2 regions of the Drouetiella sp. genome follow, and region 2 is predicted to be linked to the other one. Evidence: riboswitches for the same ligand, from Rfam matches in the RefSeq annotation. Region 2 holds a riboswitch; the other holds the start of a gene.
The links. Region 2 has a riboswitch for cyclic di-AMP ahead of AC5JMP_RS26190 (ATP-grasp domain-containing protein). Riboswitches for the same ligand answer to the same signal wherever they lie in the genome.

Region 1 (9,408 bases), on a different contig from region 2:
GTGGGCGATCGCTCCTCACTTCCTACGGTCTGCGCTCTTTGGCTCCCGACCATCCGCAGTATCAGGGGCACTATGGCGGCGGTCAGCGGCAGCGAGATGGAGCCTATCATCAGGGCACGGTTTGGGGCTGGCTGCTGGGATCTTATGCGATCGCCCACTTCCGCGTTTACCAGGACGCTGCTCAGGCACGACAGTTTTTGGAGCCTATGGCAGATCACCTTTGCAATCACGGCATCGGCAGCCTCAGCGAAATTTTTGATGGCGATCCGCCGTTTACCCCCCGTGGCTGCATTGCTCAAGCCTGGACGGTTGCCGAAGTGCTACGCGCCTGGATGGCGATCGGGCAATAGCTTATATCTTGCGCTACAAGAAAAACCCGATCACACAGAGCAGACCAAGTGAGATGCCCGACGATACCGTCAGCTAACAACTGATAGGTAGATGAGCGAACTTGAAAATTAATGACTACTTTTTTGTGGCTGCGCCAAAGTTGCCGTCGGTTGCGAGCTTTGCGTAGAATCAAGTTCAGCAACTACTGAAGTTCCCTAGCCAGATTGCCCTGAGAACCCAACTGAAAAACAGGATTTTTGACGAGAGTGAAAGCCTGCATGAAAATACTCCTTAATCGTAAACGTTCATGGGCGAACGAAGATTGATGTGTGAACGAGGTTGATAAGCGGGGGTACCCAGTAGGGTACTTTATTCAAGCATAAATCTAGTCAGGCGTAGATATTTGGGAGTAGATCTAGCCAGGAGTAGATCTACCCTGGCGGTAGATCTAGCGCGATCGCCCCCAAAAGTCCCTTGCGAAAATCATTGAGGATCTGGACTGATGTTCGCTCTTTGTTTCCTTGATAGCGCTGTTCTGCTAAAGTTTCCAGAAAGCTTTCTCCAGTAATGGTTGCTGGATCAAGACCGTAGCGCGATCGCAAAGGCGCTTCAAACGCCACCTCTGGAGCTTGGGCTTGCAGCAGCTTGAGGCGATCGATGAAAGCCGCCGCCACTCGCTGATTGTCATAAGCCGCTTCGCCAATATCATCACAAATGGCGAGTTGCAAAGCCGCCTCCTGATCCTCCATTCGGGATGGCAATACACCCGGCGCATCCAGCAGCTCAAGCTGATCCGAGATTCTTACCCAGCGCAGCTGCCGGGTAATGCCGGGACGACGGGCGCTGTTCACCACCTTGCGCTTGAGCAACCGATTAATCAATGCGGATTTGCCCACATTGGGGAAGCCAATCACCACCGCTCGCACGGGGCGAGGCAGCATGTCTCGTTCGCGCCTTCTGCGATTCATGCGATCGCCCGTATCCTTGGTTGCCTGCAATAGCACAGAGATGCCCTGTCCCTGATTGGCGTTGGTGAAATAGGGCTGCACTCCCTGCGATCGAAACCACTCTGTCCAAGCTTGCTGGATTTGCAACGGAATCATGTCCACTCGGTTCAGCACCAGCACATGCTCTTTATTGCCAATCCAGGTTGCCACCTGGGGATGACGCGAAGACAGCGGAATTCGGGCATCGCGCACTTCCAAAACCACATCAACTTTCTTAAGCTGCTCGACAAGCGATCGCTCCGCTTTGGCAATGTGACCGGGATACCACTGAATTGGAGGGGAAGTCATTCTAATTAAAATCTCTCTGGTTGCAGCAACCGCCAAGGCGGTTAGGACGGGGACATCAATGTCCTAAGCAAACTGGTGACAGCTATAAAATATTTCTAGTTAACGCGATATGCAACTCAGTGTGAAAGTCTTGCAAGATGGGTATCTTGCCCGTCCGAATCTGGGCAAGCATCTTGCCTGCCCCACCTAGATCAAGAGCTTTAGAAAAAGAGTCGCACATCGCGTTAGTTAAAATCTCTATATTGATGGATTAAAGCAGTAGAAAACCTAGAAGCCTGTTCATGCGCTTCTGCATATTCTTTGCCCCCCAGCATCACATCACCATAGTATTCGTAGGGCGTTGTTCCATAAATGGGTAACGGATCATCTTCAGGATAGTCTTCCTGGGCTTCTTCAACCCGTGCTTTGAGCTGTTTCACCGTGATCCGCTGAGCCGGAAAGTAGTGAAGAGTTGCCGCCGTGCCGTCCAGATAGGGCAGCGTGGGGTCAACGATGCGATCGCCCATTTCTAGCCAGGCATGTTCTAAAGGACTGGAGGGTTTGCCAGCATTAACCAGAAATCCCTGGACATAGCCAACGCCTTCGGTGGTAATTGCGGCTTGATAAGCGTTTTCAAAAGGCGATTTTGTCTTGCCCTTAATGCGTTCAGCGATCTCTTTGGAAAGTATTTCATCTAGTAATAGGCTCATAATTGTAGGCTGAATAATAGTAGGTCTCTCTCTATATTGTCTCTGCTGTATAGTCTCTTTGCTGTACGGTCTCAGTAGATCGCAAAGTCTTCCTATTTTCCTAAAAGCTGGATTTCAAAGGCGCTCCGCGCCTTTGAAATCTAGCTTTTAGGGTTTCGTGGCGCGCGGAGCGCGCTACGAAACCCTAAATTGCGATGGACTGAGTCTCTTTGCTGAATAGCCTCTTCGCATCATGCCGGGACTTTACTTAGTTAGGACTTACGCATTTTTGTTGTGTGTGGTGGGCTGCGCCCGCCACACACAACAAAAATGCACTACAGCTAGAGGGCTTGCGTAAGTCCTACTTAGTCTATAGTAGACCTTTTGCAGATTAGGATTTTTAGATTGAATTGGGTGAGGCTACGCTTCCGTCCAATCCAATTTGCAAGAGGTTTAGTGTTTATCCAAGTTACAGAATTTGGCAGGGGAGCAGGGGCAGATGAAAGCGGCAAGGGCGATCGTTTACTTAAGGAGTTCTACCGAAGCGGAGATGATAACCGTTGAATTTAGATGCTGGGAACAGCTCTATGCGTCAATTCAATGGATTCAGTGTACCAACCCAGATAAAAGAGCAGGACTAGAAGGAGTGATTGATCCCATTTCTCATGATTTCCCTATCTTTGAATGGCAAATACCCCCTCGCGATCATTTGATGACTCCAGTGGCTAAGCCCAAACCTTTAATCATTCAATAGCCGCCCAACGTGCAGCAGACCTCACAAAACCCTGGGATTGGCGGAAGCGATCGCTCAACACAGGTCAAGAGGTAGGGGTGTTCAGGTAAGGATTTTTTGTTGCGTGGGCAAAGCCCACGCAACAAAAAATCCTTACCCCTCAAGGACTATCGGTCAAGATAGGTATCAAACCGAGCTTAGGACTGAACTTCTGCCGAGCCACAGTCTGGCTAGATATCGCTTAAGGACAGGCTTAGATATCGGGTAGGCGCGATCGTGATTCAAATTGCGATTGAATTGTATCCATTTTATGGACTCGCGAGTAGAATTGATATGTGAACATATCGTTGGTGACATAAACATGGCTGTAGCAACTGGCAGACGACCTAAAGCAATTAGTGTTTCAAAACAGGCGGTAGATCAAGCAGGCGCTCTATTGGGTCAACTGCCAGAAAAGCCCAAGGAAAACTTGTCTCTTCGAGATGCCATCGACCAGCTTCAAGAGGAGATCAAAGAAGCGTTGTCTAAGGGTTATACCTACATTGATGTGGCGGGTTTGTTGGCGAACAAAGACATTTTGATCAGCCCCGCGACCCTAAAGCGCTATGTTTCTATGGGGCGTGGTAGAGCGGCTCAGGCGCGCAAGGATGCAGCCGTCAAAACTCCTCGTCGTCGCAAGAATGCTGCTCTGACAGAGATGGGTTCAGATGCTCCAGCAGACTCTTCGGCAGATTCAGACTCAGGTCAGCGTAAGCGTCGTGGTGCCAAGGTTGTTGAGACACCCGTGGAAGAGGCTCCCAAGGCTGAGACGAAGCCAACAACAGGGCGGCGGCGCAGTGCGGCAAAACCTTCCACCTCAACTTCAACGTCCGGCAGAGGACGCAAGAAGTCAGGAACATAGTCTGTTTGGCAGTACTGAATCTGGGGATGATTTTTTTTGCAGGGGGGTACTCCGCGCCCCTTGCAAGAAGATTTTGCCTAAAAACAGCAAGGCCGTCTGCTCTTTGACATTCTTGCAGGAACATCTCTAGAGACTCGCTTACTAAAATTGCTGGAATTTTCACATATGAAAATTCCAGCAATTTTAGTAGCTTTGAACGCTTCGTCATCATTCTGCTTCTTGTCTTACTCCTGTTCACTAGCATCAGAGGCGAAAGCGATCGCTTTCATAGTCTTCATGCAGTTTCAGGCTTCATGCGTTAACAACGGCGGACATTCTTAGCGCCCTCTCAAAATACTGCCGATAGAGCGTACAGCTAATAGTGCCCTGGAAATCAAAGACTCGAATTAGCCCCATGCTCTGTAACCTGAAGGCAATCAACGGATCAAGATCGATCGGTTCCGAGGACTGCGTCATTACCTTCAGCACTGCCAGCAGCTCTGGGTAAAGCTGGAGTTGGGCAAACTGTTGCCGAAGATAAGCGCCAAAAATTCCGTTTGATGCGATTCCTTGGTGCTGTAGTTGCTCCAGAGAAATTTCCTGGGTGCTCATGTGATAGAGCGCTGTCTGCGTTAGGTAAGGATTCCCTCCCAGTAGCTCCATGAGCTGCTCGACACATTCGGTCTGCTCTAGCCCATATCTCTGTGTTAAATCCAGCACTTGCTCGCGGGTAAAAGCCGATAACTCAACCGACAAACCTACGTTGAAAGGAGATTGATTGAGATCAGATAATGAATGAATTTCGGTAGAGTAAACGACCATTAGCCGCAACTGCTGCCAAGCATTGCTGGTGCTGTTGCCATAACGCGCTTTTTCATACCAGGCGCGCAGCATTCCAAAGAAATCGCTAGCAATGTCTGGATAGTGAAATAGAATATCAACTCCATCTAGGGCTAACACCAGCGGCGCATTCATCTCAGGGAGTAAGCAGCTCTCAAAGTAGCGCGTGCAGTTGTAGCTGCTGCCGAAGATGGTATCCCAATGATCATCAACCTGATGTGGAAGCTGAAGGCTTTGGGTGATTACTGCACAGAACCAGCGCAGAAACCGATCGAGGTTAGACAAGACGGCTGCATCAGCAAGATGTAGGCTCAAGACGGTACCAGAAAGCTGCTTGTCTTGTGCCCAGGCAAGGGTTCGAGTCATTAGCGAAGTTTTGCCAAACTGTTGAGGCGCTCTAATTCGAATTAAAGCGCCGGGCTGCATGATTTCTTCACAGACTAATTGCTCAACGGGAGGGCGATCGATATATAGGCTTGAGTCTAGCGATAGCTGTCCTTGCAGCGGCTTGCGGAGAAGACTTTGGGCGATCGTGTCGGGATCAAGGCTGATGTAATCATTCGGATTAAGGCTAAGGTTAAGCGCATTAAAATAAAGCTCTAGCGTCTGGCGATCGACTGCAAGGCGCTTACGCCGCACCTTCGTGATTGTATTGGGACTCAGGTCAGTTAGTTCTCCCAACTGCTCTAGCGTGTGGGGCTTGCCTGCATTGCTTTGCTCTGCCAGACGTTGTTCAGCAGCCTGAAGCCGCTGCCAGCCTCTAGAGCTAAGGATAACGCCTCGTTTGCGCCGCTGTGATTGCAATTGCTGAACCACCTGTAATTGTTGAATCATGAGATTTTAAAGTTAGATTAGCTCAAGTAGTGCCTGTCGCAGACGCGAGCTATGGCAGCAAGCGGCAAGTCATTAAAACTGAAGAACTGAAAAGTTACTGAATCTCCTGCACAGAATCAGCAGATTACAGGATGAATAAATTAGTGTAAGGAGTCGATGTATAAAATTTCCCGTGCAAGGGAACTAGGCTTTTTGTAGCTTTGTGTCATAGAACTATGACTGGAAACTAATACGAAACTTCAAAAAAACTTAGCTTCTAGAATGTACCTTGGCTGTGCAAAAGTCATGATCCTGATTGGTTCTAAAGCTTCCTCAGGTTAAGGTTCTGCAACTTAAACTAGATTGCCATTGATGTGTGTTATCTTGCCTTCTGACGTCACCTGAATTAGTTTGTCTTAACTTGTGTCTGTTTACGAGTACGGATTACAAAATTAGAATTTCATATGCTCACTTTAATACTGAGCTGCGCAAGTTATGAAACCGCCAAATGGCTGAATTTGTTCTGCACTGCCACTTCCGCGCTACTCACAGAGTTTGCTTTAAATTCGATCGGCGATTTAATTGCTGCTTAGTCAGAAGTTTTGAGCGAGTTAAGCCGCTTAATGAACCATCGCTTTGATAGTTCTCCTCGTTACTCAGATTGTGGATAGTCCTAAGGGGTAAGAATTTTTTGTTGCGTCGGCAAAGCCGACGCAACAAAAAATTCTTATCTAAATACCGCTACCAGATTATGAATTAGATTGTTATGGGGCGATTGATCTGCCTTCCTCATACTTCCTCATACTTCCTCATACTGCCTTACTCTCTACTCCACCCAGCGATCGCCAATTATGCGAAAGAGTGAACCCTTGAGACTTCGTTTGGCTGCTTGAAGACCCAAGAGTTTTGGAAGGTTATGGCTCTAATTTCCACCCTAAGATACAGATAATTACTCCATTCCGAACTTCACTGATACCACTGCTGTAATGTCTTTGTCGATCGATGAAGTGTCATAAATCCCCGAATCGCTGACATCTGTTGAGTTACGAGACGTGATTTGAAACACCCCCGTTTCAGCACTGCGCACTGCTCCCACCCGATTCCCCGTGCTTTGAGCGATCGCTTCTGCTCTAGCCTTAGCATCCTTAGTCGCTTCAGCCACCATCTCGATCCGCACTTTTCCCAACTGCGTGTACAGATATTGCGGCGGCTCGGAAGTTAGGGAGATACCCTCGTTAATCAAGTCAGTTGCTTGTTGAGAAAGCTGAGTAATGCGATCGACCTCACTAGAGCGAACTTCCAACCGCTGACTCAGGCGATAGGCGATCGTTTGTCCTGTCTCCCGTCCGTTAGCAGCAACCTCTGGAATCGCATAGGTTTCGATCGCGTTCAGCGTGATTGCATCATCGGGCACCTGCTGAGCTTTCAGGTAACTTTGCACGCGCTCCGTCTGACGCTTTAGCTCTTGGTAAGCTGCCTGAGCTGTGGACTGTTGGCTAGAGACAGAGGCTCGCCAAACCACATAATCCGATCGAATCGGGCGTTTGGCAGATCCTGTGACCATTAGCGCATCGTTAGATTGTTTAAAATTACGGATGGCGTTGGCTGCCATAAAGGAGCTGACGACCAGAGCAAGGGATAGGGCAGTTAATCCGGCAAAGAGTTGCGGGAAGCGATCGCGGGAAGGTGAATCTTGCATATTTTGGGTGATATAAATCTTGTGCGAAATTGCGAAATAAAAACTCGCCTATAACTTTTGTGTCATAGGCTGGTTTCTAGAGCTGGTTGTGTGGCAGCGACAGCTCTAGAAGCTTGATGAGCTGTTGTGTGAACAGATTTGCGAAGCGGTGATGCAAACCCTACTCAGGCGTTCTGTGAGTCGGAGTAATGACTACCGTTTCAAGGTCAGCTATTCCTGACGCGATCCCCTGATTTTCGAGGGCTATTTTGAGGCATTTGTTGGCATCGAAAAGGATTGACGATTCTCAGGAAGGGGTGATAGCCTGATTAGAACCCATAGTCAGTCAGCCTAATCTGTTGTTTCGTCAGCAATGATGACGAAATAAAGAGCGGAGGAACCAAATCTTGGGGCGAATTTTCCAAAAGGCAAATGCCTTCTGGAGGAAGGGCACCTCTCAGCCCTAGCCCGTCAGCTAACTCCGTCGGCATTGAGGGGAGACTGAAGAATCAGCTTTTTGTTGCTCGATTGCCTTCAGTGTCCTCGGGTCTGGTTAAGAGCGATTTCTGCCACATCTCCCATCTAGGGTTTTGTGGAGCTCTGTTTATGTACCTGCCTCGCCTACTCAGGAGGAATTGAATGCTGCAATTTAATACTATGGCGATCGCCATAGCGGCTCAGGCTGCATGGCGTAAGTCTATTCGCCCGACTTTGTTTCAGGACGTTGTTTTACTGCCGCTCTTGGGGATTTTGGGAGTCCTTTTGCTATGGTGGTTTGTCGCTGCGTTTGTGTCTGAGCTGTTGCCTACGCCGCTGGAGGCGCTGCTAGCGAACCTCGACTACATCACCCATCCTTTCTATCGACGTGGCCCTGGAGACTTGGGCATTGGCTGGCTGCTGCTGGCAAGCTTGCGGCGCGTGTTCCTAGGATTTTTGCTGGGATCTCTGGTGGCAATTCCAGTCGGTTTTTTGATAGGTATGTCGCGCAAAGCTCTGCTGGCAATCAATCCGCTAATTCAGATTTTTCGACCTGTCTCTCCGGTTGCCTGGTTGCCGATCGCCCTAGCAATTTTTAATCTGGCGAATCCTTCAGCTATTTTTGTCATCTTCATTACCTCGCTCTGGCCCACCATCATCAACACAGCTCTGGGAGTGTCCAGCGTATCCCAAGACTATCTAGATGTGGCGCGGGTACTGGAAATGTCGCGCTGGCGGCAGATTACCAAAATTATTTTGCCAGCAAGCTTGCCCTATATTTTCACGGGGTTACGGATTAGCTTGGGCATCGCATGGCTGGTGATTGTTGCCGTAGAAATGCTGACGGGCGGCATTGGGATTGGCTTCTTTGTCTGGGACGAGTGGAGCCGCCTGAACCTAAACTCGGTCTTTCTGGCAATTCTGGTCATTGGCAGTACGGGTCTGGTGCTGGACTATCTTCTGGGGCGGCTACAGGTTCTGGTAACGCATCGATCGCCCTCGTCTACATAATTCTGTAGCCACTCGATTCTCCAAACTTTACAGCAATTTTCAATTGCATAAACCACAGTTATTTTTGTAGAAGCCTCGCGGAGCGAGGCTTCTACAAAAATAACCCATACTTAACCAAGCGCAAAGCGCTGTAAACCCATAAGAACTAAATAAGTCGAGTTTCTATGCATAACCTGAGCCGACGATCGCTTCTCTATGGCTTGGGCGGATTTGCTGCAACCAGCGCCCTCGCAGCTTGTAGTCTGCCGTCTGGGACATCTGGTGGAGTCATCACCCAAGCCGATATTGATCCCGTGGTCGATGCCAAAAGCCTGGAAAAGCCCAATCTAAACATTGGTTTTGTGCCTGTTAATGATTGTGCGCCGTTTGCGATCGCCTACGAAAAAGGTCTGTTTCGCAAGTATGGACTCAACGTTACCCTTAGCCGCGAGGCAAGCTGGGCAACATCGCGAGATGGCGTGATTTTTGGTCGGCTGGATGCATCTCCAGTCGTATCGGGAGCCGTAACCAACGCCCGCATTGGCGCAGAGGGCGCACGCCATGCGCCCCTCTGTGCAGGCATGACCATCCATCGGCACGGCAACGCCATGACCATGAGCAAAGCCATGTGGGAGGCGGGATTGCGCCCCTTGCATGAGTACAATGGCGACATGGATAGCTTTGGGCGAGACTTCCGCCGCTAT
Region 2 (9,408 bases):
GTGCCTACATCTTCTACCGCTCTTTTCCTGAATCGGTTCTACGAGCCTGGGATCTAGTGCGGTTCGCCTTTAAAGGACAGCTCAAGAATCTCATCATTCTGCTGAGCATGGGGATTGCCAGTACCCTAGCGGGAATGCTGGTGCCACTGGCAACAGGCATTTTAATTGACACGGCTCTACCAACAGGCAATCGTAATCTGCTGATCCAGATTGGATTAGGTTTGCTGTTCTTTGCGTTGGGTTCTGTCAGCTTAGAGTTGGTGCAGGGTTTAGCCACAATGCGGCTAGAAGCGGTTTCTGAAGCCTCAATGCAGGGGGCGGTTTGGGATCGGTTGCTCAAGCTGAAGCCGACTTTTTTTCGGGAATATACGATCGGCGATCTGGAGTCTCGCGTTTCAGGCATTGGTCAAATCCGCAGAAAGCTAACGGGTACCACCTTTCGCACCATTCTGACGGGCTTTTTTGCGCTGCTAAACTTTGGGCTGATGCTGATCTATAGCCCTAGTTTGGCGCTGGTGGCAGGCGTAGTGGCAGTGGTGGCGATCGCCTTTACTGCCACTTCTGGGGCGCTGCTGCTTCAGCAGACCCGTCCGCTTCTAGAGCTGCGGGGCGAAATTTATGGCTTGTTGGTGAAATTGATTGAGGCTGTGCCTAAACTGAGGAGCGCTGGGGCTGAGGAGCGTGCTTTTGCGACCTGGGGGCAAAAATACACGCGGCAGCTTCAGCTTGAGTTAAGCACTCAAAAGATTCAGGACGGCGTGGCAATTTTTAACACCGTGATGCCGGGATTGACGGCAACCCTGCTGTTTTGGGCGACGGTAATTGTGATTGGGCAGGCGCAGTCTGCGGGAGAGACAGGGCTTTCTACAGGGAGGTTTCTCGCCTTTAGCGCTGCCTTTGGGATTTTTATCAGTGGGGCTACCAGCCTCAGCAATGCTATTACTTCTGTGCTGGAAGTGGTGACCTTGTGGAAGCGATCGCAGCCTATCCTGGCTGCTGAGCCAGAGGTCGATCCCGACAAGGCTGATCCGGGTAGGCTGACCGGGCGAGTGAGGGTCGATCGTGTGACCTTCCGCTATCGAGACGATGGACCTCTGACTCTCGATCAAATCAGCTTTCATGCAGAGCCAGGAGAATTCATCGCGCTGGTAGGCCCTTCGGGCAGCGGTAAATCGACTCTGTTGCGATTGCTGCTAGGCTTCGATACTCCTAGCGACGGCAGTATCTATTACGATGGGCAAGATCTCTCAGGGTTGGATATTACGGCTGTGCGTAGACAGTTGGGGGTGGTGCTGCAAAATAGCCGCATTAATTCCGGCAGCATCTTTGCCAATATTTCTGCCAGCGCCTTACTGGCTGTCAGTGAAGCTTGGGAAGCAGCAGAGCGTGCGGGTTTTGCGGATGACGTGCGGGCAATGCCGATGGGTATGTATACGTTTGTCAGCGAGGGCGGCTCCAATATCTCTGGCGGTCAGCGGCAGCGGCTCATGATTGCGCGGGCTTTGGCGCTGAAGCCTCAGATTTTGCTATTCGACGAAGCCACGAGCGCGTTAGATAACCGGACGCAGGCGATCGTCACCGAAAGTTTGGATGCTCTGGGCGTGACGCGCATCGTGATTGCCCATCGCCTCAGCACCATTCGCCATGCCGATCGCATCTATGTGATTGAAGCAGGGCGGGTTGTGCAACAGGGATCGTTTGACGAACTGGCTCAGCAGGAAGGCTTATTTGCTCAGTTGATTGCTAGGCAGATGGCGACCTAGCCTCAGCAGCATTGCTGAATCTGGATACGAATTTTTTTGGAAAGGGGCGCTGAGGCAAGCTATAAGCGAAGCCATCAAGCAAAGTCTCTAGAAAAAGCTAATAATAGAGGCTATTAGGCCAATCAAATCTTGTCTATCCTGATATCGAGACTCGTCAAGGAAAATGATGATGAAAGACCCAACGACTCATTCTTCAATGAAGTGGGCTAGTGCCATATCGACGCGTCCTTCGCTAGAAGCTGCCGTCAAAGATGTGGCAGAGCAAGCCCAGCTTTGTTTGCAAGATACTGCGGATTTGGGGTTTGTTTTTATCTCATCTGCCTTTGCTAGCGAGTATTCTCGACTGCTGCCTCTCCTCAAAGAGCATCTCTCTGTTCCAGTTTTGCTCGGCTGTGGGGGCGGGGGCGTGATCGGCATGGATCACACTCAGCAAGTTCAAGAGATTGAGGGCGAAGCGGCGATTAGCCTGACTTTAGCTCGATTACCTGAAGTTGATATTCATACGTTTCACATTGATGCAGAGAACTTGCCCGATCTTGACGGCCCTCCAGACGCATGGGTAAGCCTGATGGGTGTATCCCCTCAAGACAATCCGCATTTTATTTTATTGGCTGCGCCGGGTTCCTCTGGCGTAAACGAGCTTTTACAGGGGCTAGATTTTGCCTATCCGGATGCGGCTAAAGTGGGAGGGTTGACAGATGTCAGCTCTTTTTCGGGCAGTAGCGGCCTGTTTGGCAGCGATCGCTACTACCGAGACGGCGTAGTTGGGGTGGCTTTGAGCGGCAATATTGTGCTGGAAACGATCGTGGCGCAGGGCTGCCGTCCGATTGGGCAAACCTATCGCGTTGTGGAAGGCGAACGCAATGTTTTGCTAAAGCTAGAAGAACAGGGAGAAGATCAAACTTCCTGCGGCTTAACCCGCACGCCTCTAGAAATTTTGCAGGGAATGTTTCAAGATTTGAGCGAGGCAGACCGAACCATTGCTCAGCGATCGCTGTTTGTCGGCATTGCTCAAAGCGCTTTCAAGCAGCAGCTTGAGCAGGGCGATTTCCTGATTCGTAATTTGCTGGGCGTTGATCCCCGCACAGGTGCAGTTGCGATTGGCGATCGCGTCCGTCCAGGACAACGAATTCAGTTTCATTTGCGGGATGCTGAAGCTTCAGCCACCGATCTGGAAATGCTGCTAAAGCGCTACCCCAAGAACGTTAACCCTTCACCTGTAGGCGCGCTCATGTTTGCCTGTATGGGCAGAGGTCAGGGGCTTTACGATCAGGCTAATTTTGACTCTGATTTGTTTAGCCAATATCTTCCCCATGTGCCGTTAAGCGGGTTTTTCTGCAATGGAGAGATTGGTCCTGTAGGCAACACAACATTTCTGCATGGCTACACCTCTGTCTTCGGCATCTGGCGACAATCTGCCTCTTAATATGGCTACGCTGAACAGCCTATCTAGCGTTCTGTAGCAACCGCCAAGGCGGTTAGGGCGGGGGGACATTTAGGGTGGGGCGCAAAGTGCCCCACCCTAAATGTTCTAAGCAAAATGTTCTAAGCAAACTGGCGACTGCTATATCTAGCGTTGGACAGCCCACATTGCCCGTTTAACCAAACTCGGAATCTGAGAAGGGCGATCGGCTAAGGGAATGTTGGCCTGTTGAAAAGCTGCAATCTTGCCTTCAGTAGAACCTGGGCTATTGTGCAGCTCGGCTAGCCGGGAAGCGCCAACGCTTGAAGGATTGGGCAGCCTATGCCCCGCAACATAGGCAACCACGGGCTTATCGATCGCTTCTGCAACATAATGAGCCGCTGTCTCTTCACCCTCGCATCCCATTTCGCCCACTAGGACAATCACCTCGGTCTGCTCATCCTCTTCCAAGATTTGCAGCCATTGCTGAAAAGAAGACCCCGAAATCCGATCGCCCCCGATTCCCACGGCGATCGATTGCCCTAGCCCTGCCTGAGTCAGTTCCCAAGCGACTTCGTACGCCAAAGCTCCACTACGGCTTATAACTCCCACGTGCCCTGGCATATAAAAAGCAGGCGGATGGGTTCCTAGCAGAATTTGTCCTGGAACAATGATGCCTGGACAATTTGCCCCGACCACCAAAGTCTCGGTAATCTCAGCTTTGCGCACCAAAGACACCATATCTAGGGGCGGCACCCCTTCTGTGATGATAACGAGCTGGCGAATTCCGGCAGCGATCGCTTCTAGCGCCGCGTCTAAGACCTCGTAAGGTTTCACCAAGAGAATAGCGGTTTCCACCAAACCTCTCTGCGCCAGCGCCTGACCGACCATATCAAACACAGGAATACCGCAGATCATCTGCCCACCCCGCCCCGCACTTATACCCGCAACAATTTGGGTTCCATAGGTTGTCATGATGGGCACATAAACAGAACTGAGAGGTTCTGCAATACCCATCACCATTACCCGACTGTTGAATGTGAAATCCATGGCTAACGTGTCTTACGATCGAGAAAAGGAGAGTCTGAGATATAGGCGGGCGTGAAGCAGAAGGTATTCAGCAAAACCCCTTAAAGCTAAGCTCTGAATCGAGAGCTAGAGGGATTGAGTTCCCTAATGGGTTGAGCCTTCGTCAAGGCGACTGCTTGGTCAATGGCTCCATCTAGCCGCTCAACTACCGAAATACCCATCGGCATAAGGAGTTCTTGAGCCTGATAGAACTGAGCACCTACTAATCGCAGAACAAACACAGGGGAAGGCTGCGAAGAGTACCGCCTGATGTGGTTAGCAAACGTTTCGGCGATTTGAAGGCAGGAAATTGAACTGCCCACGAGGTTAATCAGCACCACCTTCAGCGATTTGTCTTGAGCCATGAGCGACAGACTTTGCTCGAAATGCTCAGCGAACGAAAGCTGCGGCAAACAGTATCGATAGGCTTCCCCTAAATCAACAAAGCTTGCTGCCTTGCCTCCAGCCTGCTTCAACAAATCTAGAGTGGTCATTATCAGGCCAGCGCCCGCAGAAATTATGCCTATGCTTCCATTAGATTCCACTTGCTTAAATCGACAGGTCAATCTTGAGGAAACAGATGCCTGAGCCTGATAGGCTTGGTCACGGCTGTTGGCGACCATAGATGCCAGATCGTCTTGGCGACCCAAGGCTGCATCGTTTATGGTTACCCTGCCGTCTAGCGCCATTAATTCACCTTCTGCCGTTACAGCCAAAGGATTGATTTCTAATAGGTCTAAATCTTGACGTACAAATAGCTGATACATTTTCTCAATCACAGCACTGACCGATTGAATTAAAGCTCCTTTAAGCCCCATTTTCAGGGCTAGGCGGCGTGCATAAAAAGAAGAAAATTCTTGATCGACGATAACTCGCTGAATATGCTCTAGCTTTGGTTCAGCGTCAAGTCCTCCGTGCTGAGAACCCAGCAGCAGCGGACGACGAGTTGCGCTGTCAAGCACGATCGCCAGATAGAATTCTAAGTCAGTTTCGTACTTCGGTTCTGCCAACAAAACCTCTGGATATTGACCCATGATGGGCAGGTGAAAAATGGCTTGGGCAGATGCTATTGCGTCAATGGTGTTTTCCGCTAACCGAATTCCGCTGATTCTGCTGCGTCCTGCCTTGTGAATCTGAGATTTCAGAACAACAGGGTAGGGAATCTTCAGCTCTTTGACATCGGCAGGTCGGGCAATTCTTTGAGAGGGCAGTACAGGAATGCCCATCTGGCGGAACAGCTCTTTGGTTTGATACTCTAACAAGTCCATTTCACACGCTCTAACTAACGAGGACAGAAACTCCAGCACATTGACAGATGTCTCAATCTGTAAGGATGTAAAACTCGGCTCATGGCATTAGCCTTGAGCCACAACTTAATCACAGTACAAGCGTAGAAGTCTGAAGGTGACTTCCTTAAGAATGAATATTCGTAGGTCTAAAGCCGTCGAACATTTCACCTTTCCCCTTGAAGTCGTAACAATACCTGGTTGAAAACGAGAGCGCCTAAAAAGAGGCAATGCTCCGCAACCGGGTTAAATGCCGAACACCCTGACTCTATTACCAGATCTAAAGGTCATCTATTGTCTCCTCAAAGTCTAATGCGATCGCGTACAGCATTTGCCCTGCCGATTTGGATAGAATCAGAGAAACAAATGACCCACACAAGCCTGAGGATACCGAAGCAAACCAGTTAAAAAAATTCTGATTCTTCAGTCTCCTCTCAGTGCCGACGGAGTTAGCTGACGGGCTAGGGTTGAGAGGTACCCTTTTTCAGGTTTCTAAAAAAGCGAAGTCGAGTAGCTGAATTCAGCTAAAACCTACCTTATCTTTTCCAGTTCCTTGAGAATGCGCCCCAAGTTATGGTTCCTCCGCTTTGAACCTCTCTTTCAACTGCTTATGACTCAATCTGTCTCAGTAAGTCTGGACAAGTCGGTTGATGAAGCAGGTGGAGATACGAATTCAAATTAGGCTGACTTTTTGCATTGACATAGCCAAAATTACCACTGGATTGAGGGTTAGTCAACTGGTTAAGACTTAATTTTCTCTGAGCATTGCTTATGAATAACGATCTTGCTTACAGATTTAAGTTAAAGATATGAGGAGGGTTGGCTCTCAAATAATCCTGATCGACAGTGAGGTTTTATGAAAATTGGTGTGCCTAAAGAGACGAAAGATCAAGAATTTCGAGTAGGGCTGAGTCCAAGCAGCGTCAGGGGTTTGACCGATCGCAATCATGCTGTCTACGTACAAACTTCCGCCGGATTGGGTGCAGGTTTTACAGATGCAGACTATTTGCAAGCCGGAGCAAAAATTGTTGATGATGCCGCTACTGCCTGGGATCAAGAGCTAGTTGTAAAAGTCAAGGAACCCTTACCCGAAGAGTATCATTTCATTCAAAAGAATCAGCTGCTTTTTACCTATTTACACTTAGCGGCTAACCGTCCCCTGACTGAAGCTCTGATTGGCTCAGGGGTGACGGCGATCGCCTACGAGACGGTGGAGCTGCCAAACCGGAGTCTGCCATTGCTCACGCCTATGAGTATCATTGCTGGACGGCTGTCTGTGCAGTTTGGGGCACGCTATCTTGAACGCCAGCAAGGGGGACGAGGGGTGCTGTTGGGAGGAGTGCCAGGAGTACAGCCCGGTAAGGTGGTCATTTTGGGGGGTGGCATTGTGGGCACTGAGGCAGCAAAGATGGCGGTAGGACTAGGTGCCCAAGTGCAAATATTAGATGTCAATTTAGAGCGATTGGCTTACTTGGAAACTCTGTTTGGCTCTAGGGTGGAGCTGCTTTATAGCACTACGTCTCAGGTGGAAGCCGTTGTTCCGAGGGCTGATCTCTTGATAGGAGCGGTGCTGGTGCCGGGTCGCAGAGCGCCGATTTTGGTAGGGCGATCGCTCGTTGAGCAGATGCGTCCGGGGTCAGTGATTGTAGATGTGGCAGTTGATCAGGGGGGCTGTATTGAAACCTTGCGCCCGACTTCTCATACAAACCCAACCTATGTCGAGGCGGGGGTGGTTCACTATGGCGTTCCTAATATGCCGGGTTCTGTGCCTTGGACGGCAACCCAAGCCCTCAATAACAGCACCTTTCCCTACGTGCTGAAGCTGGCAGATAAAGGGCTAGATGCTTTGGCGATCGATCCGGCTTTGGCTGGAGGGCTAAATGTTCAGGCTCACAAGCTAATCCATCCCGCAGTGCGGGAGGTGTTTCCTGATTTAGCGGGCTGAGCCAATGAAACGGTCGGGCGAACTCAAATTGGGCAAACTCAAACTGGAATGTGACCCTTACTACATATTTTTTCGTTAAATACTGTATTTTTGGCTACAAATTTGGACAAAATTAGCGACAATGGGACTATATCCTCAAGCAGTTGCTTGAGTCCTTCGACGCTTAATCGTAGAGGTAATCCCATGGTAGAAGCTGTTTGTACAATTCCTGTGCCTCAGACTGTCCAAGAGTTAGAGCTGGCAATCCGTCGTTATAAAACCAGCGACATCAGTGGTGCTGAGCTTTTCTGTCAATGGCAAGCCATTCGTGATGCGGCTTTGGCTTTAAGAGCTAAAGAATCCTGGGATGACTCGGTGGCAGGTGAAGAGAGCTACTGAAGTTTTTGGGCAGTGTTGGTACTCATGTAATGAATACCAACACCAAATTTTGAAAGGGATATGTGATGTATCCCTTTCAAAATTAATTTACGTTCCCAGAAAATCTCTACACCAGCAATTCGCCTGTTTCTTGGAGCTTGTGTAGACGGTTGTAGATGCCGCCGTGGTTGAGCAATTCAGCGTGATTGCCCACTTCAAGAATTCGACCATTATCGAGAACGACAATTTTGTCGGCTTCCCGAACGGTGCTGAGACGGTGGGCGATGATGATCGTGGTGCGAGTACCCAAGATACTGCGCATGGCTAACTGGATCGATCGCTCCGATTCATAGTCCAAGCTAGAGGTAGCTTCGTCAAACACCAGCACATCTGGATTCATCAGCAAGGCGCGGGCAATGCCTAGCCGCTGCCGCTGTCCGCCTGAGAGGCGTACGCCCCGCTCCCCAACAACTGTTTTGTAGCTCTTGGGCAGCAGCCGCACAAACTCATCGACTCTGGCAATTTCGCAAGCTTCCTGGATCTCTGCCATCGACACGTGCGGGTTGCCGTAGGTGAGGTTCTCTAGCAGCGTGCCGTTAAACACGTCTACTTCTTGGTGAACGATCGCCAGTCGCTTACGATAGCCCGTCACATCTAGCGATCGAATATCCTGACCGTCAATCAGGATTTTGCCCTGTTGTGGGTCAAAGTAGCGGAACAGAAGCTTGACCAGAGTAGACTTACCGGAACCCGATCGCCCCACCAGCGCCACGGTTTGATTGGGTTCAATCAGCAGATTAATATCTTGCAGGACAAGCCGCTTCTCGTCGTAGCCAAAGCTAAGGCGATCGAAATGGACTTTGCCTGTGAACTGGTAGTTGCGAACGGCTTCTGGTGAACCATCCAGACTTGCCGCATCTTTGCCGCTGGGTAGCGCCAAAAACTCATGCAGGCTTTTCATGGAGGCATAGCGACGGGCAAACACTTCCGCAAGTTGGCTAATCGGCTCTAGCTCAGCATATGCCATGCTGGATACCGTCAGCGTCGTGACAAAATGACCCAGAGAAATCTGTCCCCGCACCGTTGCCCAGAGCGTCAGCGCCAACACTGAAAATACCGACGACTCGACGACTAGCCGCTGCCAAGAAGCCAGCTTGGTATATCCCAGATGAATTCGGTAGTTGAGAAACCTAAACTGCCGTTCGATTCGTTTCTGCTGGCGCTTCAGCTCATAGGCTTCTGTCGCAAAAGCTTTTACCGTTTTGATGTTGGTAATGATTTCGGAAGTATGGCTTTCGGTATTTTCTTCGTATTTATCGAGTCTCTCTTCTTTCTGAATTAAGTGGAGCAGGTTTTTGATCGTGAAGCTGAGGATGAAAACAAAGGAGAGCAGAAAAAGAACTGCAATTCGCCATTCGATTAACAGAATAATTACAAAAATTCCCAGCACTCGAAAGATTTTGGGAATCATTTGTCCGGCAACTTCTGGGTATGTCCAAGTGTGGTTAGACAATCCACGCGCCACTCGCCCAGCGATGCGTCCAGGGTTGTTTTCATCATAGAATTCCAGCGGCAGAGTCAAGATTT

Region 1: it holds a riboswitch for cyclic di-AMP, as region 2 does, so the genes downstream of both, ntrB (nitrate ABC transporter permease) here and AC5JMP_RS26190 (ATP-grasp domain-containing protein) in region 2, are expected to answer to the same signal.

The regions. Positions count from the first base shown of each region.
Region 1 covers NZ_JCACIN010000002.1:65,922-75,329, forward strand. Annotated here, with positions in the region: gene AC5JMP_RS00765 (amylo-alpha-1,6-glucosidase) at 1-350, shown strand, start outside; gene ylqF (ribosome biogenesis GTPase YlqF) at 762-1,625, opposite strand; gene AC5JMP_RS00775 (hypothetical protein) at 1,850-2,314, opposite strand; gene AC5JMP_RS00780 (hypothetical protein) at 2,793-3,047, shown strand; gene AC5JMP_RS00785 (hypothetical protein) at 3,388-3,927, shown strand; gene AC5JMP_RS00790 (AAA-like domain-containing protein) at 4,219-5,580, opposite strand; gene AC5JMP_RS00795 (SIMPL domain-containing protein) at 6,509-7,258, opposite strand; cyclic di-AMP (ydaO/yuaA leader) riboswitch at 7,576-7,742, shown strand; gene ntrB (nitrate ABC transporter permease) at 7,877-8,725, shown strand; gene AC5JMP_RS00805 (CmpA/NrtA family ABC transporter substrate-binding protein) at 8,875-9,408, shown strand, end outside.
Region 2 covers NZ_JCACIN010000115.1:104,170-113,577, reverse strand. Annotated here, with positions in the region: gene AC5JMP_RS26205 (NHLP bacteriocin export ABC transporter permease/ATPase subunit) at 1-1,763, shown strand, start outside; gene AC5JMP_RS26200 (FIST signal transduction protein) at 1,960-3,189, shown strand; gene AC5JMP_RS26195 (succinate--CoA ligase subunit alpha) at 3,334-4,215, opposite strand; gene AC5JMP_RS26190 (ATP-grasp domain-containing protein) at 4,302-5,501, opposite strand; cyclic di-AMP (ydaO/yuaA leader) riboswitch at 5,943-6,135, opposite strand; gene ald (alanine dehydrogenase) at 6,376-7,464, shown strand; gene AC5JMP_RS26180 (hypothetical protein) at 7,648-7,842, shown strand; gene AC5JMP_RS26175 (ABC transporter ATP-binding protein) at 7,949-9,408, opposite strand, start outside.